2 regions of the Romboutsia sp. D33t1_170424_H2 genome follow, and region 2 is predicted to be linked to the other one. Evidence: predicted binding sites of a transcription regulator. Region 2 holds the regulator's gene; the other holds the start of a gene.

Region 1 (12,126 bases), on a different contig from region 2:
GTATCTCGAACATCCATATATGTAAGGTCTACCAAATTTAAAATTTCCTTAGCTCTTTTATACAATATATATCCACTTTCAGTTATAAAAATATGTTTTTGTTTTATAGATCTATTTATAAGAACTACACCAAAGTAACTTTCTAAATTTTTTATATGAGTGCTTACACTAGGTTGGGATAAATTTAGGTATTCACCAGCTTTAGTAAAGTTTTTTAATTCTACGACTGAAATAAAAGTCTTTAATTCTTCTAGCAATTTAAATCCTCCAATTCTAAAAAATGTATAGTTTAACTTCATTTGTCTTAATAATTATTATATCATAAATAGCTATTAATAAAATTAATGATTATTATTTTTATTATTTATTTTACTTATGAATAGGATAGATGTATACTAAAAACATAGACGAGGACGAAAAGAAAGAAGGTATTATAAATGGATATTTCAAAAGGAGAAGTAAAGAATAATAAAAAATTTCAATATATAAAAGAAGTAAAAGAAATATTACCAGGTTTAGTTGTATCAGTATTAATAGGTTTAGCAAGTATGTTAATTGCTAAGGCAGTTCCAAAAATTGGAGCAGCAACTATATCTATATTTTTAGGTATGTTAGTAGGTAACTTATTCTTAAATCAAAAAGTATTTCATAAAGGATATAAATTCTCAGAAACTGATTTACTATCGTATTCTATAGTATTATTAGGAGCAACTTTAAGTATATCAACTCTAATGGAATTAGGATTCAATGGTATATTATTTATAGTAATTCAAATGGCTATAACTATAATAGGAGCTTTATATATAGGAAAAAAATTAGGATTTGGAGAAAATTTTAGATATCTAATGGCAGCAGGTAATGCGGTATGTGGATCATCTGCTATAGCAGCTACAGCTCCAGTCATTGAAGCTGATGATAAGGATAAAGGTATAGCTATAACAATAGTAAATGTTACAGGAATATTTTTAATGTTTTTACTTCCATTAATATCAGATTGGTTATACAATCTTGAACTTGTAAAAACATCAGCTATAATAGGTGGTACATTACAATCAGTAGGGCAAGTTGTTGCAAGTGGTGCTATGGTAAGTGAGCATGTAAAAGATTTAGCTACTATATTTAAAATAGTAAGAGTTATACTTTTAGTAGTTGTAGTATTCACTTTTGGTCATTTAAAAAATAAATCAAATACTGAAATAGTAGAAGAAGAGATACAAGATACTAAAAAGGGCAAAATAAAGGTTCCTTGGTATGTATTAGGATTCTTTATAACATGTGCTTTATTTTCTACAAGCATTATATCTCCAGAGGTATCTCATATTTGTAAACTGTTAAGCAATAAATTAGAAATAATAGCATTAGCAGCTATTGGATTAAGAGTAAATATAAAAGATTTAGTAAAACAAGGTAAGGCAGTATCTTTATATGGATTATTTGTAGGTACTTTACAAGTAATTACTGCAGTTATTTTAATAGGAATATTATTATAAAAGTGTGTTCATATGAACACTCTTTTATAATGTGAACATCAATTGTTTATTAAGTAAAGCAAGTTTAGTCACTCAAATAATACTATAAGTTAGGAGATTTATTATTAGAAGTATCTTCCAATAAGTCGAGTTTTTTAGCTAGAAGTTTAGTTGTACTACCTTGAACTATTAAAGTAACTAGGATAGCCATAAATGTGATAGAAGAGATTATTTCGTAACCAGGGATTTTCATAGTAGAAATTATACCGCAAAGTGCAGCAGGTATAACTCCGGTTTCTCTCACCCACATCATAAATAACAATTCTTTTTTTGTCCAAATTGCTTTTCTGTCTGGGAGAGCACATATTAGAATACAGATTGGTCTTATTATAAAAATAAATGCTAAAACAACCAATAATGATGGTAGGAAATATTTTGATAATACAACTAATTCAACTTGACTACCTAAAATAATGAATATAGCCATACGACATAAAGTTCCGAGGGTTTCAGCAACATAAAAATCGGCATCGTATGATTTTTGAGATAGCCAAATTTTGAAATTTTTTTATTACCCGTAATTATTCCAACTATAAAGCAAGCCATATATCCACTTCCACCAAATTTAGTTGCAATTTCATAAGCTATAATAACTGAAAGGATAGATATTATTGGAGCAAAGTCCTTAAAAACACCATAAGGTTTATCATTGACTAGTTTTAAAAGTACAATACCAGTAATACAACCAACTAAAGAACCTACAATAATCATTATGGATAAATCCCATATATTTTGTGTCAAAGAAAACTTACCAGAAAGTAAAATGGTAACAATTGCAGAAGTCAAAATAGCCCCTGTAGCATCATTAAATGCCGATTCACTTATAACTGTTTGTGACACCTTATCTTTAACTTTAATTTTATTAAAAATAGGTACTAATGTAGCAGGGTCAGTAGATGAAATTATTGAACCTATGAGTAGAGCCGTAATAAAAGGAATTTGAAAGTTAAATTTTACAAATTGACTTACTAAAATAGATGAAATAATAACACCTAATGTAGAAAGTAAAAAAACAGTTATTTTTACATTTTTTAATATTTTTAAATTAATCTCTTTTCCACCTAAATAAAGTATGAAGGCAGAACCGAAAGTAAGGATAAGTTGCTTTTCTAGTTCAAAATAACTAAGATCTATCATTTCAAGAAAATAAGGTCCTAGTAAAATACCTGCTAGTAAAAATAAAACAACATCAGGGATTTTTAATGATTCACTTAATTTACTGCAGACAATACCGGTCATAGCAATAATTGAAAAAGTTATAAGTAAGTTATTACTTGCTATAATTTGAATAGAATCTTCCATTTAAAACACCTCACCTTTTAAAATATTAATACTATAAAAATAATATTATTTTTTATAGTATTAATATTTTTGAAAAATGTAACTGTCTAATATTATTAAAATATTATCAAATAGTTTACTTTAAATATATACTGAATTAAAGATTGTTCATATAAAAAGGAATGTAGTTTATACTACATTCCTAAAATTCTCTTTATTTCATGGCATAACATATCTACATGCTCTGGATTATTTACTAAATCTACCTTATCTATATTTACATATAGCACAGGTGACTGATCATATTCAGCTATCCATTTTTCATATCTGTTGTGAAGGTTCTTCCAATATTCTATATCAACGGCTTTTTCCATTTCACGACCCCTAAGCCCTATTCTATGAACTATAGTATCTATAGAACCATCTAAGTATATCATTAAGTCAGGTCTTCTAAGGTGAGGAACCATGTCATTAAATAAATCCCTATAAGTTATATAATCTCTTTTAGTCATTTTCCCATTATCATATAAATTTCTAGCGAATATTTCTACATCTTCATATATACTTCTGTCTTGTATATTGTTTAACCCATTACAGTCTATTTCCTTTTGTTGTTTAAATCTTTGGGCTAAGAAATATAACTGAAGGTGGAATCCCCATTTTTTTTGATCTTTATAGAAATCCTCTAAGTATGGATTTCCATCAACCTTTTCAAAATGAGTTTCAAAATTTAATTTTTCACCAATTATCTTTGTTAAAGTTGATTTTCCTGCACCAACATTTCCTGCCACTGTTATGAATAAGTCCCTATTTAGAGGCTTATTACATTGATTTACTAAATTAAACATGCTGTTTCTCCTTCTAATGCCTTTATTGCATTTTCTACTTTATCTATTATAAATTGTCTATCTTCTTCTTTATTTAAGAAATCTAGGTTTGAATTATCTATTTCAATTATCAATGGCTCTTTACCTACAAAGTTATGCTTTATAGATAAAGGGTTAAAATAATATTTATATTCTGTGCTTAGCTCATGTATATAATTTCTATCCATTTGTCTTTCAAAGCTTCTATCTCTCATAGCTATCCTTTTCATTAAGACATCTGTATTAGAGTTTAAGTAGATAACTATATCTGGTTGAGGCAAATCATTTACAAATATATTGTACATTTGCTTATATCTATGGAATTGATTATTATCAAGTGTTATACCAGCAAATATAAGATTTTTTATTATATGGTAATCACTAACAACTCCATGAGACTTATTTAATTGATTTTTTTCTATATCTTCTAATTGTTTTACCCTATTAAATAGAAAAAATGCTTCTGTTTGTAAAGCATATTCTTTAATATCAGTATAAAATTTTGATAAAAAAGGATTCTCTTCTACAATTTCTCTAAGAAGAGTATAACCGAAATGTTCATTAAGTATAGTTGCTAAAGTAGTTTTCCCAACACCGATAGGCCCCTCTATAGCAATAAATATTCCTCTATTTTTCATATGAAATCACCTTCTAAAAATAATATCTTTTGTATTTTATCAGAAAAAAATTTTAAATTCTACTCTAGAATTTTTAGGAAAAATTTGATAGATAGAATATAAGAAGATTTAATTTATATAAAATATGGGTAAATTAGTATTATTAAGAATAATCATAAAAAAGGAGTATATATAAATGAAGGTTTATGAAGAAAATAATACAGTAATATTAGAAGGTGTAGCAGATTTTAATCCTAAGCATATATTTGAATGTGGGCAATGCTTTAGATGGCATAAAGAAGCAGATAACTCATATACTGGAGTTGCAAAAGGTAGAGTGATAAATGTATCTGAAAAAGACAATAAAATATACTTAGATAATACAAATTTAAAGGATTTTGAAGAGATTTGGTATAATTACTTTGATTTGGGAACAAATTACACAGATATAAAAAATACTTTAAAAAACATGGATGAACATTTAAATAAGGCATCTGAGTTTGGTTATGGTATAAGGATATTAAAACAAGATGGATGGGAAATGTTGATTTCATTTATAATATCTTCTAATAATAGGATCCCAATGATACAAAAAGCAATAGAAAATCTATCAAGAAATTATGGAACTTATATTGGAAATTATAGAGGTAAGGATTATTATGCTTTTCCAACACCAGAAGAATTAAACAAAGCTTCGCAAGAAGAAATAAGAGCATGTCAGACTGGGTTTAGAGATAAATACATAAAAAGTACAACTGAGAGTGTAATAAAAGATAATGAAAATATATCTGGATATACAAGTTTAAGTACTGATGATTGCATAAAAGAATTAAAAAAATTTAATGGAGTAGGACCAAAGGTAGCGGACTGTATAGCTTTATTTGGAATGCAAAAGTATGATACTTTCCCTGTTGATGTATGGGTAAAAAGAGTTATGCAAGAATTTTATGTAAGTGAAGATATGAGCTTACCTAAAATGAGAACTTATGCTATTGATAAGTTTGGTAATTTGGCTGGGTTTGCACAACAATATTTATTCTATTATGCAAGGGAGCTTGGTATAGGCAGATAAAGATGAGGTAGAAATTATGAGTATTGGAGTTTTTTTGTTTTTAAGCTACTTAACCATATCATATATTGTTGGGGCGATTATTTCTATGTCAATAATACTTGAGAATAGAGATCCTGCTAGAACTGTTACATGGTTACTCATTTTTATATTACTTCCAGGAATAGGTTTAGTTATATATGCTATATTAGGGAGAAATATGAGGAAGAGGAAATTATTTAAAACACAAAAGCTAGCAAGTAGTATAAGAGAAGGAAAGATATTTGAAAATCTAGAGCGAATAGAGGAAATTGCAAATATAGAACAAAGTACAATTAATACAAATCAATTATTAAATGAAAATATAGAAGACTATAGCAAAAAAAGGGTAATAAGTTTACTACTTAATACAGGAAAACTTCCATTTACGACGAATAATAAAGTAAGTGTATATATTGATGGAAATGAAAAATTTAAAAATCTTCTAGAAGACATAAAAAATGCAAAAAATCATATACATTTAGAGTACTTCATTATAAAAGATAGTGAAATAGGAAGAGAATTAAAAGATTTATTAATCAAAAAATCCAATGAGGGTGTAAAGATAAGAATATTATATGACGATGTAGGATGTTGGAGGTTTTGGTTTTACAGAAAGTTTTTTAATGAAATGAAGGAAAATGGAATAGAAATAGTAGCATTCTTACCAGCTAAATTTCCATTGACAGGTGGAAAGCTAAATTATAGAAATCATAGAAAGATAGCTATAATAGATGGGAAAATTGGATACACTGGTGGAATAAATATAGGGGATGAATATATGGGTAAGAACAAAAAGTTTGGATACTGGAGAGATACCCATATAAAAATAGAAGGAACCTCAGTGTATATGTTACAAATGATATTCTTAACAGATTGGTACTATACAACAAAAGAGATAATAACAGAAGATAAATATTTCCCAAGTCCTCAAAGATGTGGTAATAGTATGGTTCAAATAATAGCTAGTGGACCTGATAGTGATTGGGAATCTATACGATATGCTTATTTCTCAGCTATTTGCCAAGCTAAAAAAAGTATTTATATAGAAACTCCTTATTTTATACCAGATGAAAGTATACTTATAGCACTTAAAAGTGCAGCTCTAAGTGGAGTTGATGTAAGGATAGTATTCCCGAAGATAGCTGATCATAAGATGGTCAACAATGCTTCTTACTCATACTTTGATGATATATTAAAGTCAGGAGGTAAAGTCTACTTATATACAAAGGGATTTATACATTCTAAGATAATGACAATAGATGATAAAATAGCATCTACAGGGTCTGCAAATATGGATTTAAGAAGTTTTATGCTTAATTTTGAAATAAATGCATTTATATATGACAAAAAAATTGTAGAAAGAATGAATAAAGATTTTTTTGAGGATTTAAATAATAGTGAAGAGTTAACATTAGAGGAATTTTCTAAGCGAAAATTAGGTAAAAAGGTTAGAGAATCAATAGCTAGGTTGTTCTCGCCTATATTATAAAATTTAACAAAAACTATTGAAAAATATGGGAAGTTAATATATTATAATAATTGTTAGCACTCTAACCTAAAGAGTGATAACAATTATTTTGTTTATAATATATTTCAAATATTAGAATTTTTACATATTTACAATTCATTTAGGAGGGAAAAATATGAAAATAAGACCATTAGCTGACAGAGTAGTTATTAAGATGTTAGAAGCAGAAGAAAAAACTGCAAGTGGTATAGTTTTACCAGGAGCTGCTAAAGAAAAGCCACAAATGGCTGAAGTTTTAGAAGTAGGACCAGGTGGAATAGTTGACGGAAAAGAAATAGTTATGGAATTAAAAGTTGGAGATAAAGTTTTATTCCAAAAATATGCAGGAACAGAAGTTAAAATAGATGGGCAAGAGTACACAATATTAAGACAAAGTGAAATACTAGCAGTAGTTGAATAATAATAGGAGGGGATAGAAATGGCTAAAGAAATAAAATTCGCACAAGATTCAAGAAAAGCTTTAGAAAATGGTGTTAACAAATTAGCAGATACAGTTAAGGTTACATTAGGACCTAAAGGAAGAAATGTTATATTAGATAAGAAATTTGGTGCACCTCTTATAACTAATGATGGTGTTACAATAGCTAAGGAAATAGAGTTAGAAGATAGATTTGAAAATATGGGAGCTCAATTAGTTAAAGAAGTTGCCACTAAGACTAATGATGTAGCTGGAGATGGTACTACAACTGCAACAGTACTTGCTCAAGCTATAATAAGAGAAGGGCTAAAAAACGTAACTGCTGGAGCTAACCCAGTATTATTAAGAAAAGGTATACAAAAAGCTGTTGAAGTAGCAGTTGAAGAATTAAAGAAACAATCAAGAACTATAGAAACTAAAGAATCTATATCTCAAGTTGCTTCTATATCTGCTGGAGACGAAGAAGTTGGTAAGTTAATAGCAGAAGCTATGGAAATAGTAGGAAAAGATGGAGTTATAACAGTTGAAGAATCTAAAACTATGCATACAGAATTAGATGCTGTTGAAGGTATGCAATTTGATAGAGGATTTGTATCTGCTTACATGGTAACAGATGTAGATAAGATGGAAGCTGTATTAAATGATCCATATATATTAATAACAGATAGAAAAATATCTAATATACAAGACATATTACCAGTTCTTGAGCAAATAGTTCAACAAGGTAAGAAGTTATTAATAATAGCTGAAGATGTAGATGGAGAAGCATTATCTACATTAGTAGTTAATAAATTAAGAGGAACATTTGAAGTTGTTGCTGTTAAAGCTCCAGGATTTGGAGATAGAAGAAAAGCAATGCTTGAAGATATAGCTATACTTACAGGAGGAACTGTTATATCTGACGAATTAGGATATGACTTAAAAGAAGCTGACTTAACTATGTTAGGTAGAGCTGGTTCTGTAAAAGTTACTAAAGAAAGTACTACAATAGTAGATGGATTTGGTGATAAGGTAGCTATAGAAAACAGAGTTAATCAAATAAAACATCAAGTAGAAGAAACTACTTCTGAATTTGATACAGAAAAGTTAATGGAAAGATTAGCTAAACTTGCTGGTGGAGTAGCTGTAATAAAGGTTGGAGCTGCTACAGAAGTTGAAATGAAAGAAAGAAAATTAAGAATAGAAGATGCACTTAACGCTACAAGAGCGGCTGTAGAAGAAGGTATAGTTGCTGGTGGTGGTACTGCATTGGTAAGTGTTATACCAGTTGTAGATAAATTAATAGAGACACTAGAAGGTGAAGTACAATTAGGTGCTAAAATAATAAGAAAATCATTAGAAGAGCCATTAAGACAAATAGCTATAAATGCAGGTCTTGAAGGTGCTGTAATAATACAAAAAGTAATAAATGAAGATGCTGAAGTCGGATTTGATGCTTTAAATGAAAGATATGTAAATATGATAGAAACTGGTATAGTTGACCCAACTAAAGTTACTAGAAGTGCATTACAAAATGCTTCTTCTATAGCTGGAGTATTTTTAACTACTGAGGCTGCTGTTGCAGACCTTCCAGAAAATGATGCTCCAATGCCAGGAATGGGTGGAGCAATGCCGGGAATGATGTAAATATAATTTACAAAAATATGAAAAGCTACCTCAATATTGAGGTAGCTTTTTGCTAATTAAATTTTTATTGCAAATGAACTATATGTGTAAAGTGTATGTATGCTAGATTTTTAGATTTATATATTTATCCTTTAAATTATCTTTATATAGATTTCTTAAATTATTTATAGTATCAGTATCTAGATTTGTTTTATTTATTAATGTAGCTTGATTAATATTAAAATAAGTAATAAAGTAATGATTAGACTCAAATACTTTATAAATCTGGTTATATTTAATCTTTATTTCACCTTCAAATACTGAATTATTAACTATTATAAAATCATTATAAAAATCTAATGTTTCTTGAGTATTAAATATCCCAGTAGCATCAGTTTTAATCCTTTTATTAATTCTTGATTCAATACGAATAAGTATCAGAGATACAAATATAAATGATAATAATATAAATATAATAAAGAAACTTTTTAAAGAGAAAGAGCCTTCACTATATATACAAAACATAGATATAGAAAAAAGCAATAAAATCATCTTGAAAATAGCAAATTTATCTTTGAAAAATGTTGATATGTACAGAAAATGCCTATAATCTTCTTTACTCAGGTTTGATTCTATTGTAAATAATTTAGATGTATTCATAAAAAACCTCATTTCTTTAGCTATATACAAGTACATTATATAATCAAATTCAATAGATTACAAATGAGTAAATAGTAAAGAGATTAATAATCAAATTAGCTTGAAATAGAAATGAGCACATATAAAAATGATAAATTAAATAATTTAAAATGAAGTAGGTTATGAATACAATCTTCATCATACATAAAATTAGGATTATGTATTACACAACAGTCTTTATTTAAGTCAGATTGATAACCGAGAAAGAAGAAAGTACTTTGATAATGGAAATAAATTTTGATTCTATAAATAAAATAATTGAATCCATTTAACATGGAAAGCTAAATATAATGGTTCTTATTTTTGGATGAAAAATAACAGCAAATGAACGAATTATAATTATGGAAAAATAATATATATACGGATATAATTTAAAGTATAAATTATAAAGTGAAAGGGGTAGTTTATGGACTTAAGGGAGTTATTAAGTGAGTTTAAAAATGATAATATAGACATAGAAGAAGCGTTAGATAAGTTAAAAAAGCTACCCTATGAAGATTTAGGGTATGCCAATATAGATCATCACAGGCAAATAAGAAATGGATACCCAGAAGTAATTTACTGTGAAGGTAAAAATGATGAGCAAATAATAGGTATTATAGAAAAGATGTATGAAAAAGGATCTAACATATTAGGTACTAGATGTAGATTAGAAACATATGAGAAAATCAAATCTATATATGATAATTGTGAATATGATAAAACATGCAAGATCCTAAAGATAAACAATCATCCTATAGAAAATAAGGGAAAAGGAAAAATATTAGTTGTTACAGGTGGAACTTCTGATATACCAGTAGCAGATGAAGTATATCATACTGCTAAGTTCTTAGGTAATGATGTTGGGAGAATATATGATGTAGGTGTGGCAGGAATACATAGACTGTTATATAGGACAGAAGAGTTACAGAGTGCAAGGGTAATAGTAGTAGTTGCTGGTATGGAAGGTGCTTTACCTAGTGTAGTAGGAGGACTTGTAGATGTACCAGTTATAGCAGTTCCAACTTCAGTTGGGTATGGTGCAAACTTTAATGGCTTATCAGCTCTTTTAACTATGTTAAATAGTTGTGCATCGGGAATATCAGTAGTAAATATAGACAATGGATTTGGTGCAGGATACTTGGCATCTATGATAAATAAATTAGATTAGAAACGGCAATTAACGTTAAGGAGTTGTATTATGGGAGAAAGAATACTTTATTTAGACTTGGTTAATGGTATTTCAGGAGATATGACCATATCAAGTTTGTTAGATTTAGGGGTGCCTAAAGAAATATTCTTAGAAGAAATTAATAAACTAAATATAAAAGAAGAATTTGAAATTAAGATTACACCTAAAAATGAAAGTGGAATACTTGGAACGAATGTAGATGTTATAACTAAAGAAAATAATCCACATAGGCATTTAGTAGATATATTTGAAATTATAGATTCTAGTTACTTAAGTGATAAGGTAAAAGAAATGGCTAAGAAAGTATTTCTTGTAATAGGTGAAGCTGAGGCTAAAGTACATGGAACGACTATAGATAAAATACACTTTCATGAAGTGGGAGCAATAGATTCTATAGTTGATATAGTAGGTTCATGTATTTTAATAGATCTACTTTGTATAGATAAGATATATGCAAGTACTGTTCCTCTTGGGTCAGGATTTGTAAAATGCGACCATGGTGTTATGCCAGTACCAGCACCAGCAACATTAGAAATATTAAAAGGTGTACCAGTTAAGTTAAATAATGTGAAGGGTGAATGCACAACTCCAACAGGAGCAGGTATAATAAAGGCATTATGTAATGATTTTGTAGATGATATAGAGTTTGAAGTGAATAAAGTAGGGTATGGAATAGGATATAAGAAGTTTGAAGTACCAAATATGCTAAGAAGTATTTTAGGTATAAAAAAAAACAGGAAATAGTATATGAAATAACTACTAATATTGACGACATGTCATCAGAGGTATATTCGCACTTATACAATAAAATATTACAAGAAGGAGCTCTAGATATATATACTGAGAGTATATATATGAAGAAGAATAGACCAGCAGTAAAATTATCGGTTATATGTAAAGAAGATGATTTAGAAAAAATAACCGAACATTTACTAAAAGAAACATCTACTTTTGGAGTGAGATATTCTAAGTATAATAGAGTGACATTAAAAAGGGAATTTCGAAAAATCGAAACTATTTATGGTAAAGTATCTGTAAAGCTTGGGTACTACAAAGGAAATTTAATAAAAGTAACACCTGAGTATGAAGATTGCATAAAAATAGCAGATAATTACGGGATATCGTTTACAAAAATTCTTCTAGAAATAAACAATATTATATATAAAGAATTTAATATAAAGATATTGACATAAATAATAAATTTTGATAAATTAGGATTTAACCTAAAGAAATTATTTATAAATGAATACATACCATCACTCGTATATACTCAGAAATATGGTCTGAGAGTTTCTACCGAGATACCGTAAATATCTTGACTA
Region 2 (12,126 bases):
ATCTCCACCTAAAGTTTTTGCCCCATAAGTATATATCTTACCATCCATATACTCTATTATTAAAGTTGTTTGTTCTTTTTGGCCTTTAACATTTTTAGATGCTTCACCTATCTTTGTATTTATTTCATCAGTTATTTTCTCAGCTTTATCTTCTACATTAAATATTTTTCCTAGGTTTAGTATATCTGTAATTTCATTTTCAACGGTTCTTTCTTCAGCCACTCCACTATTTAGAGCCATATATGTATTTATACCATTTTTGTGCCAATAATCAACATCACCTAACTTCTTGTCATCAAATAAAGAGTGCCAAGATAATATAAAGTCTGGTTGCTCCATTAATACAGTTTCTTTATCTGGCGCAAATTGGTCTGAATAATTTATTTTAGAGAAAGCTTTTTTATATTCATCTTTAACTTCATGATCAAGTCCTGCTGCTAATTTTATTTTATCCTCTAACCCTAATGCTAACATAGTTTCTATTGAGTTTTGATATATAGCAACAACATTTTCTGGCTCTTTTTCAAAAGTTATTTCTACTGGTTCTTTTTTATAATTATGAGTTGTTATAGTAACTGGATAATGTGAATTAGTTTTACTTGATGACTTTACATCACTTTCAGTTTTTTCAGTTTTTGTTCCACTACATCCTGTTATTCCTAGTATCATTATAGAACTTAATATTATAGCTATACTTTTTTTCAATTTTTTCATATTATTCCCCCAAATTTTGTCATTTAACTATTGATATTATAACACACATTTATTTTGTTTTATTGTCGAAATTTACGAACAATTATGTCGTTATTGTGTCATTTTTAGGACATCTTATATAAATTTAATATTTGTTCAAATTTTATCTACTAATTATGTATTTATTTTGGGATATAAACCTTTTGCAAAAGTTTTTATAATAAAAGTATAATCACTTTATTTTAATGTTAGCTCTAAATAAAAATTTAAAAACACTATGTCCTAAGTATTGCCTTTAAAAATTTACATAAAAATAAATCTTAAGAATATTTTTTCTTAAGATTTATTTTTAGATAGTTATGTTTATTTTTAACTTAAAAATGCCGCTCCTATTATACCCGCATCGGCTCCTAAATTTGCACATACTATGTCTGCAAATTCATTGTTTTTGAATACAAGCTGCTCTCTTACTAATTCTTTTAATCCAGGAAGTATAATGTCACTAGCTCCTGACACTCCTCCACCTAGTGATATTATATCTGGGTCTAATGTACTTACCATATTAGCTATTGCCTTAGATAAGTAAAGTTTAAATCTATTTATAGTTTCTACTGCCACTTCATCATTTTCTCTATAAGCATCAAACACTATTTTAGCATTTATATCTTCTGCATTACCATTTGCCATATCTAATATTATACTTGCTCTTCCTTCATTTATTAGCCTTTGTGCATACTTTATTATGGCTGTTGCCGAGCAAAAGGTTTCTAAACACCCGTTATTTCCACAATTACAGTCAAAGTAATTCTCACCTATTATAACATGTCCTAGTTCAGATCCCATACCATGTGCACCTGAAAATGCTTTACCGTTTATTATTATTCCACCGCCTACACCAGTTCCTAGTGTATACATAACAGCACAATTTTTTCCTTTCATACTACCTGATTTAGCTTCTGCTAATGCTGCAACTGTTGCATCGTTTTCAGCATATACATCAATCTCATTAAATTTATTTTTTAAAGACTCTATAAAATTAACGTCTTTCCAACCTAAGTTTACAGCAGTTGCCATACCTTGTTTATTTATAAAACCTGGTACACCAAATCCTATAGACTTTATATCTCTCATATCTAAATTATTTTCTTTTAGTAATCCCCTCACTAAATATTCTATATCATTCATAACATTTTCAAATCCATCTAAAGAATTAGTCTTACACTCTTTTCTAAAAAGTATTTCACCATTTTCATTAACTATCCCTGCTTGTATTCCTGTTCCTCCAATATCCACTCCTACAAAATACATGCTTCTCCTCCTTAGTAAATCTAATTATAACATGGTAATTTTTTAACTTAATTATATTATAAATGCTACCTTAATTTAATTCTATCTTATATTATTAATTTTTTTACCAAAATTTAAATTATTTATTTTTTTCTAAAAATAAATTCCTTTTCAATTGAAAATACAATCTAAAAAAACATTTTCTTTATTATATATTTCCAATGATTTATACTATATAGTATATATAATAACAACTTAAGGGGGTTTATTATGGAAAGATTTGAGAGATTAAAGTTATTTAAAGATATACAAAAAGTATCAGATAAATATAAGAATTTGCAACTTAAAGATGGTAATAAAGAAATAGAAGACAATATAAAATTAAATTCACTACTTGGATTTTATAAAGAAAAAATAGATGATATAACAAACCGTTCTAATATTTTGTTAATAAAAACTAAGGATGAATTAAAAGACAAAAATTTTAAAGATATACATAAAGTTTTAGTAGATTTAAATACTTTCTCACTTCAAAAATTTAAATCAGTAAAAGATGAAAATATAGATTCAACTACTGTTATGGCAGTAACTCATGCTACAGTTGATGAACTTAATCTTATAAATGAATCTATAAGAAATAAAGAGTATTTAAACGATAAATATACATACTTTTATATTTATGAAAAAGTTTTATTAAATGCATTCATAACATTCCTGGCTTTAAAGGAGATGGATATGAATAAAAAAACTATCTCAGACCTTTCTCAGGGTATATTTACCCAACTTCAAACATTAGCGATAATATCTATATAAAATTAAAAAAATAGGAATGTATTTAAATATATTTCTATTTTTTATATAATATTTTGTTTTCATATGGTAATTTTTGGGTATGGTTTTTATAGAGGTGAAAAATTATTATGAACAGCATAGACAAAATATTTATAAAAGAATTTCTTTCAAAACTTGACTCAAGTACATTTGAGGTAAAACTTTGGGATGGAGAAGAATTCTTAATTGGGCAAGATGAGCCTAAGTTTAAGGTTTACTTTAATAAGCCAATTAGTAAAAAAGATTTATTAAATAGTACATCATTGGCTTTAGGGGAAGCATACATGAAAAAAGATATTGATATTGATGGTGATTTACTACTAGTCTTAGATGCTTTATTTAGCTGTCAAAAAGAACATTTTCATACTAACTTTGCAAAATTATCAAAACTATTCCATAAAGCAGGAAATGAAAAGAATCAAAAATTAGAGGTTTGTTCTCACTATGATATAGGAAATGATTTCTATAGCCTTTGGCTAGACGATACTTTAAGTTATTCTTGTGCTTACTTCGAAAATGATGATGATACTTTATACCAAGCTCAAATGAACAAAATACATCATATTTTAAAAAAATTAGATCTATCAGAAGGTGAAACTTTACTAGATATAGGATGTGGTTGGGGATATCTTCTTATAGAAGCCGCTAAGAAATATAAAATTAAAGGAACTGGTATTACACTAAGTGAGGAACAATATAAAAGATTTAATGAAAGAATAGTAGAGGAAGGACTTCAAGACTATTTACAAGTAAAACTTATGGACTATAGAAATCTTGAAACATCTGGTATGATGTTTGATAAAATTGTAAGTGTTGGTATGTTAGAACATGTTGGTCGTGAACACTATGATTTATACTTTAAAAATGTAAATAGTGTATTAAAACCTAAAGGGTTATTCTTATTACATTATATAAGTGGTTTAGTTGAATCTCCTGGCGATGCTTGGATTAGAAAATACATATTCCCAGGTGGAGTTATTCCTTCACTACGTGAAATTATAGACTTACTTCCTAAATATAATTTTTATACATTAGATGTTGAAAGTTTAAGAAGACATTATACTAAAACTTTAGTTGAGTGGTATAAAAACTTTGATAAACAAAGAGATGTTGTAGAGGATATGTTTGATGAAGAATTCGTAAGAATGTGGGACTTATACCTTTCTTCTTGTGCTGCTTGTTTTAATAATGGAGTTATAGACCTACATCAGATCTTAATGAGCAAAGGTGTTAATAATGAAATAAGTATGACAAGAGAATATATTTATAAAGATTAAAAAATGAGTAAATTTTATTCTATAATTTTTTAAATTATATTATGAAATGTGTACATTTTAAAAAAAAAGAGACATAGTTTAAACTATGTCTCTTTTATCTTTTGTTATATTTACTTGTTTATAAATTACTTTCTTTTAAACATGTCTTCTATTTTTTGTCCAAAAGTCTTTTTCTTTTCGTGAACATCTTCTCCACATTCTTTAGCAAATTCTCTTAGTATTTCTTTTTGCTTTTCATTTAATTTCTTAGGAGTATCAACTATAACCTTAACATATTGGTCACCTCTTGAGTTACCTCTAAGTCTTGGTATACCTTTTTCTCTTAGTCTAAATACAGTTCCAGTTTGAGTTCCTTCTGGTATTGTATACTTAACTTTTCCATCTAGTGTTGGAACTTCTATTTCATCTCCTAATGCTGCTTGAACAAATGTTATTGGCATGTCAAAGTATATATCAGTTCCTTCTCTTGTAAATAATGGATGAGGTTTAACATTAACTATTATATATAAATCTCCTCTTGGTCCACCTTTAGATCCAACTTCACCTTGACCTGATAATTTTATCATTTGTCCATCATCTATACCTGCTGGTATATCAACTTCTATAGTCTTAACTTTTCTATTATATCCCTTACCGTGACACTTTGGACATGGTGATTCTATAACTTCACCCTCTCCATTACAAGCACTACAAGGTCTGCTTGATGCTATGTTACCAAATGGAGTTCTTTGAACAGTTCTAACTTCTCCTGTACCATTACATGTTGGACAAGTTTTCTTAGATGTTCCTGGCTTAGCTCCGCTTCCATGGCATTCTTCGCACTCTTCACTTCTATTTATCTTTACAGATACTTTCTTTCCAAATGCAGCTTCTTCAAAGCTTATACTAACACTTTGTTTTATATCTGCTCCACGTTCTGGACCTCTTCTTCTGGCTCTACCACTGCTAAATCCACCTCCGAATATATCACCAAACATGTCACCAAATATATCTTCAAATCCACCGAATCCTTGACCACCAAATCCTCCTTGGCCACCAAATCCTCCTTGACCGTTTACACCATCATGTCCGAATTGATCGTACATTTGTCTTTTACTATCATCTGATAATACTTCGTACGCTTCATTTATTTCCTTGAATTTTTCTTCTGCTTCTTTATCACCAGGATTTCTATCTGGGTGATACTTCATAGCAAGTTTTCTATATGCTTTTTTAAGGGCTTGAGCATCGGCACTTTTATCTACACCAAGCACCTCATAATAATCTCTCTTAGCACTCATTATTTGTCACCACCTTTATTATTACAAAATAATAGCTTGTAGAATATCATACTACAAGCTATTATTATTTTTAAGCATTAGTCTATGACTATATACTTATGAAAAGATACTCTTTTCTATTATATATTAAACTATATATTTTCGTAACCTATTTTTCGTCATTTACTTCTGTGAAGTCAGCATCTACAACGTTATCGTCTTGAGCCCCTTGACCAGCTTCGCTACCTTGAGCCCCAGCTTCAGCTTGTGCTTGTTGATACATCATTTCAGAAACTTTATGGAATTTGTTCATAACTTCATCCATAGCTTTTCTTATTTCTTCACCTGTTGACTCTTCTTTATCTTTAACTGCCTTAAGTTCAGCTATTGCAGCTTCTATAGCGCTCTTATCTTCAGCACTTACTTTGTCACCTAATTCATTTAAAGTTTTTTCTGTTTGGTATATAGTTGAATCAGCTTGGTTTAATGCTTCTATTTTATCTTTCTTTTGCTTATCAGCTTCAGCATTCATTTCAGCTTCTTTAACTTTCTTTTCTATTTCTTCTTCACTTAAATTAGTTCCAGAAGTTATAGTAACTTTTTGCTCTTTTCCAGTTCCTAAGTCTTTAGCAGTAACGTGAACTATACCGTTAGCATCTATATCGAAAGTAACTTCTATTTGAGGTATTCCTCTTGGAGCTGGTGGTATATCAGTTAATTGGAATCTACCTAAAGTAGTGTTGTCATATGACATACTTCTTTCACCTTGAAGAACATGTATATCAACAGCAGTTTGGTTATCAGCAGCAGTTGAGAATACTTGTGACTTCTTAGTTGGTATTGTAGTATTTCTTTCTATTATTTTAGTCATTACGTTACCCATAGTTTCTATACCTAATGATAATGGAGTAACATCTAGAAGTAATAAATCATTAACATCTCCAGATAATACACCTGCTTGTATAGCAGCACCTGCAGCAACACATTCGTCTGGATTTAATCCTTTGTGTGGTTCTTTTCCTATGAATTTCTTAACAGCTTCTTGAACAGCTGGTATTCTTGTAGAACCACCAACTAATAATACATCATCTATATCAGAAGTTGAAAGACCTGCATCTTGTAATGCTCTTCTTGTTGGTTCCATAGTTTTTTCTACTAAATGAGCAGTTAACTCATCAAACTTAGCTCTTGATATATCCATAGTTAAGTGTTTTGGACCCTCAGCAGTAGCTGTTATGAAAGGTAAGTTTACGTTAGTTGTCATTGTTGATGATAACTCTTTTTTAGCCTTTTCAGCAGCTTCTTTTAATCTTTGAAGAGCCATATTATCATTTCTTAAGTCTACACCTTCAGCTTTTTTGAATTCTTCAGCTAAGTAGTCTATTAATACTTGGTCAAAGTCATCTCCACCTAATCTGTTGTTACCAGCAGTAGCTAAAACTTCGAAAGTTCCATCTCCTATTTCAAGAACTGAAACGTCAAATGTTCCTCCACCTAAGTCAAATACTAATATTTTTTTATCTTGGTCTAACTTATCCATACCATAAGCAAGTGCAGCAGCAGTTGGCTCATTTATTATTCTCTTAACATCAAGTCCTGCTATTCTACCTGCATCTTTTGTTGCTTGTCTTTGAGCATCTGTGAAGTATGCTGGAACTGTTATAACAGCTTCAGTTACAGGTTGCCCTAAGTAGCTTTCTGCATCTGCTTTTAATTTTTGTAAGATTATAGCTGATATTTCTTGTGGTGTATAATCTTTACCATCTATATTAACTTTGTAATCTGTTCCCATGTGAGTTTTTATTGATATTATAGTTCTATCTGCATTTGTAACAGCTTGTCTTTTTGCAGGCTCCCCTACTATTCTATCTCCGTCCTTAGTAAATGCTACTACTGATGGAGTAGTTCTCATACCTTCTGCATTAGTTATTATTTGTGGTTCTCCACCTTCTAATACCGCTACACAAGAGTTTGTTGTTCCTAAGTCAATTCCTATTATTTTTCCCATGACCAAATTCCTCCTAAATAATTTTTTATGATTTTTATTCTATATAGAATTTAGTTATTATTTATTTTATATATTTAAATATCTAAGTTCTAATTTTGCTAGAACATAAGATATATTTTAGCTAAATTCTTAAACTTTATTGCTATTTATATCAAACTAGCAAGATACTTTAACCATACTTGGTCTTAATACTTTATTTCCTAGTTTGTATCCTTTTTGAAGTACCATTACAACCTTATTTGCTTCAACTCCATCAACACTTTCTTGCATTACTGCTAAGTGTAAATTTGGATCAAAGTCTGCATTTTCAGCTTCTATTGCTTCAACTCCATACTTTGTAAGTATTCCTTGAAGTTGCTTATATACTAAGTCTATTCCTTGGTACATACTTCCTTCTTTGTCATCACAAGCTTCTAAAGCTCTTTCCATACTATCGATAACAGGTATTATATCGTTTAGTATTTTTTCATTTGCAAATAATCCTATAGTTTCTTTTTCTTCATTTGTTCTTCTTCTATAGTTTGCATATTCTGCTTGAAGTCTTTGATGCTTATCATTAAGAGCCTCTAATTCTTCTCTTAATTTATTTTCTTCTAATTTGTCATTTATATCTGTAACATTGTCTTCTACAACTTCCTCAGTCGTTTCTTCAATTTCACTTGAAGTTTCTAATTCTTCTTTTACATTTTCTTTTTCTAAATTATTTTCTTGCAATATGTTACACCCCTTAATCTATTTTTTGTTAAAAATCAAACTCATATAATTAACAATTGTATAAATCTTAGCATAGTCCATTCTTGTAGGCCCTATAAAACTTATACGCCCTACTAGATCTCTACTTATATTATAAGTTGCTGTAACTATACTACAATCTTGCGCTAACTCAAAATCATTATCACTACCAATGATTATATTAACATTATCCTTCTGTATACCTTTTGACTTAGCCATACTAGATATCATTTCCTTATGTTCTAGCATATGTAAAAATGACTTGGCCTTAAGTACATCATTAAATTCAGGATAGTTGAATATATTAGTTGCTCCACTTAGTGAAATTGATGTATCATCATTGGCATCAAAATTTAGTGCATCTATTAATTCATCTATTAACACTGCATGTTCACTTATTTCATATTTTATAAATGCTATAAGTTTTTCATCTAAATCAACTATACTTTTTCCTGATAATTTTCTAGTTAGATTGTCAGAAATTATGTTTAATTTTGATTGATCTAAATGAGTGTTAGTAGCTAAATTTACATTTTTTATATCACCTTTATCTGTAACAACTATTAATAAAATGTTGTTATCACTCATACTAACTAACTGTATGTGTTTTATAACACTTTGATTAACTAAGTTTTTAGTAACAGCTACAGTTGTATAATTAGTAATTTCTGACAATAGCTTAGAAGTCTCATGAATTAAATCTCTTATATCATTAACATTTTTATTTATACAACTCTCTATTAAAATTTTCTCTTCATCACTAAGTTCACTTTGACTCATAAGAGAATCTACATAAAGCTTGTATCCTTTCTCAGATGGAACTCTACCTGCCGAGGTATGTGGCTGGATTAAATATCCTAATTCTTCAAGGTCAGCCATTTCATTCCTTATAGTGGCAGCACTTACACCTAAGTCATGTTTTTTTGATATAGTTCGTGAGCCTACAGCCTCAGCTGTTTCTATATAATCTTTAACTATAGCTTTGAGGATCTTTAATTTTCTTTCATTTAATTCCATCACCTTCACTCCTCGCTGTTAGCACTCACTACTTTCGAGTGCTAAAAAGATTATATATATTATATATCATTTTATTTTATTCTTGTCAACACTTTCTAATTAATTTATGAATTCAACAAATACAGAATTTGATATTTCTCTCCCCTTTTGGGTAAGCTTAATACCTACTTTACTTTCTTTTATTAAGTCTTTATTTTTCAAATCCTCAATTTGCTTATTATATTTATTTTTGAATTCTATATTAAATTCTTTTTTAAAGTCCTCAAAATATATCCCTTCATTCATTCTAAGTCCCATAAATATTTTTTCTTGTATTTTATCTTCTATACTTAAATTTTCTAAATTACTTATAGGTTTTTCATTTTTTTCTATCATATGATGATACTCATCTAGATTTTCTACATTATTATATCTAATATTTCCTAGATATCCAGATGCCCCTGCACCTAACCCTATATAATGATAACACTTCCAGTATAGTATATTATGCTTACACTCAAAACCTGGCTTTGAATAGTTTGATATTTCATATTGATTGTACCCATTTTGTTTTAGGTAATTTATTGTGTGATTATACATATTTATATCTGTATCTTCATCTATAAGTTCAAATTCATTGTCTTCATACATATCATATAACTTTGTGCCCTCTTCTAATATAAGTGAATAAGCTGATATATGTGATGGGTTTAATGAAATAATTTTTTCTAAGCTTTCTTTCCATTCATCAATGTTATGATTTGGAAGTGCATACATTAAATCTACATTTATATTATCAAAACCAACATCTAAAGCTTCTTTATAATTTTTCTCAAACTCTTCATATGTATGGATTCTTCCTATTTCCTTTAGTTTATTATTTTGTACTGCCTGAAGACCTATACTTAATCTGTTTACTCCACACTTTTTCATAGTTTCTAATTTTTCTCTTGTTAATGTTCCTGGATTGCACTCCATAGTTACTTCAGCATTATCTTTTATATTGAAGTTCTTATAAATATTATTAAATATTTCTTCAATTTCATTAGATGTTAGTATGCTTGGAGTTCCTCCCCCTAAAAATATACTACATATTTCTTTTTCATAATTTTCTTTTTCTATATCTTTCTTATAAAGTTCCATTTCCTTTTTTAAATCATCTATGTATCTTTTCTTTAAGTTTACATCTAATTTGTATGAATTAAAGTCACAGTAGTTACACTTACTCACACAAAATGGAATATGTATATATAATCCTAACATTTATTTTTCTCCTATTCATATATTGCTTACATTATTAAATATATTTTACTATATTATAACAATATATATGTGATAGTTGTTATCTATTTAAAAATGCTTTATTAATTTAAAATAGATAAAAGGCACCTAAATGTAAAGATGCCTTTTACTTATCTTAATTTAATTTTATAAGAATATACTAGTAAACCAATAAGTGTAACTATTATTCCTCCTAATGAAACTAAAGTCATTGTTATTAATTGATTTATTATAACAAAAAGTCCACCTAGTATAGCAACAATAGGAACAATTGGGTATAATGGAACCTTATAAGGTCTTACCATATCTGGTTTTTCTTTTCTAAGCTTAACTACTCCATAGAAAGTAAATATATAAAATAACCATATTATAAATATAGTTAGATCACTTAACAGGTTAAATTGTCCAGATAAAGCATATATACATCCAAGACCGGCTATTAACCAAATAGAGTTGTATGGAGAACCACCTTTATTTAACTTAGAAAATATTTTTGATCCTGGTAATAATCCCTCTTTTGAAAGTACATATGGTACCCTAGGTGCTGTAAGTAAATATCCATTTAGAGCACCAAATACTGATATTAGTATACCTATGGATATTAATTTTCCACCTGTATTTCCAAATATTTTTTGTGCGACAAGTGCAGCTGGAGCTACTGATGTAGCAAGTTCTGATGCTGGCGCTACCCATAAATATGCTAAGTTTATCAATATATATACAGCCATAACTATTGATAAACCTCCAACTATAGCTAGAGGTAAATTTTTTTCTGGACTTTTCATTTCACCAGCTATAGCTCCAACATTTATCCAACCATCATAAGCAAATAGTGTAGCTATTAATACTTGTCCTAAAGATCCTATGACAGTAGTTTCACCTCCTACTAATGGTGTTAATATTAGGTTTCCATTTCCTTTTATAAATCCAAATATTATTATAAGTATTAAAGGTAATAACTTACAGATAGTAGATACAGTTTGTATAAATCCACCAAAAGATGATCCTACTGTATTTAGCAAAGCTATAAATATTATTATTCCTAAAGATACTGGTAAAACTACTACCATATTTTGCGGACCATACCCCATAATTTCTGATACCTGTTGCGAAAATATAACTGCAAGCGCTGCAATAGTACCTGGAAAATATAATACTGTTTGCATCCATCCTGTCAAGAATCCTATTTTTTCTCCATATATTTCACTGAGATAAGTCATCATTCCACCAGTTTTAGGTATGGCTGCTGATATTTCAGCTGCAGTTAATCCTGCTGTAATAGTTATAATACCACCTAATATCCATGCTATTATACCAAGACCTGGTGCACCATTAGTTGCCGTGTATATTGCTTGAGGCTTAAAAAATACTCCAGACCCTATAACCATACCAACAACTGTTGAAAGAGCTGCTGATAGTCCTATAGTACTATTAAGCTTGTCACTCATATATATCCTCCTTGTACTATTTATAGTTATGATATTTTGTATACTTTGCATTTTTTAGTATTCCCAAGTTTTTATCTATTATTAGAATTTAGATACGAGGACAGGTTTTACACAATATTTTAGTTAATATGACTTATAATTAAAAAAGTCAAAGGAAAAATCCTTTGACTTTAATTATTATTCATCTAATTTTAATACTGACATAAAGGCCTTTTGAGGAACTTCTACAGATCCGATTTGTCTCATACGCTTCTTACCTTCTTTTTGCTTTTCAAGAAGTTTCTTCTTACGAGATATATCTCCTCCATAACACT

Evidence for each region. Region 2 encodes HrcA, which represses chaperone genes, less so after heat shock. Its sites were predicted from a motif close to TTAGCACTCNNNNNNNNNGAGTGCTAA; they were not measured.
Region 1: a site for HrcA is predicted at 6,926-6,952, ahead of I4U66_RS10735 (co-chaperone GroES). Genes of this name have one in related genera too.

Annotation. Positions count from the first base shown of each region.
Region 1 is NZ_JADOZQ010000009.1:47,340-59,465, reverse strand. It holds gene I4U66_RS10770 (LysR family transcriptional regulator) at 1-257, opposite strand, end outside; gene I4U66_RS10765 (YeiH family protein) at 438-1,490, shown strand; gene I4U66_RS14850 (cation:proton antiporter domain-containing protein) at 1,573-1,956, opposite strand; gene I4U66_RS10760 (cation:proton antiporter) at 1,935-2,831, opposite strand; gene I4U66_RS10755 (deoxynucleoside kinase) at 3,005-3,658, opposite strand; gene I4U66_RS10750 (deoxynucleoside kinase) at 3,646-4,314, opposite strand; gene I4U66_RS10745 (DNA-3-methyladenine glycosylase family protein) at 4,490-5,365, shown strand; gene cls (cardiolipin synthase) at 5,382-6,872, shown strand; gene I4U66_RS10735 (co-chaperone GroES) at 7,027-7,311, shown strand; gene groL (chaperonin GroEL) at 7,330-8,955, shown strand; gene I4U66_RS10725 (hypothetical protein) at 9,058-9,594, opposite strand; gene larB (nickel pincer cofactor biosynthesis protein LarB) at 10,040-10,783, shown strand; gene I4U66_RS14845 (LarC family nickel insertion protein) at 10,814-11,548, shown strand; gene larC (nickel insertion protein) at 11,578-11,997, shown strand; purine riboswitch at 12,045-12,126, shown strand, end outside.
Region 2 is NZ_JADOZQ010000001.1:98,071-110,196, reverse strand. It holds gene I4U66_RS00580 (ABC transporter substrate-binding protein) at 1-714, opposite strand, end outside; gene I4U66_RS00575 (ROK family protein) at 1,063-2,001, opposite strand; gene I4U66_RS00570 (hypothetical protein) at 2,251-2,793, shown strand; gene I4U66_RS00565 (SAM-dependent methyltransferase) at 2,901-4,088, shown strand; gene dnaJ (molecular chaperone DnaJ) at 4,214-5,368, opposite strand; gene dnaK (molecular chaperone DnaK) at 5,517-7,355, opposite strand; gene grpE (nucleotide exchange factor GrpE) at 7,512-8,069, opposite strand; gene hrcA (heat-inducible transcriptional repressor HrcA) at 8,088-9,104, opposite strand; gene hemW (radical SAM family heme chaperone HemW) at 9,204-10,346, opposite strand; gene I4U66_RS00535 (APC family permease) at 10,496-11,812, opposite strand; gene lepA (translation elongation factor 4) at 11,990-12,126, opposite strand, start outside.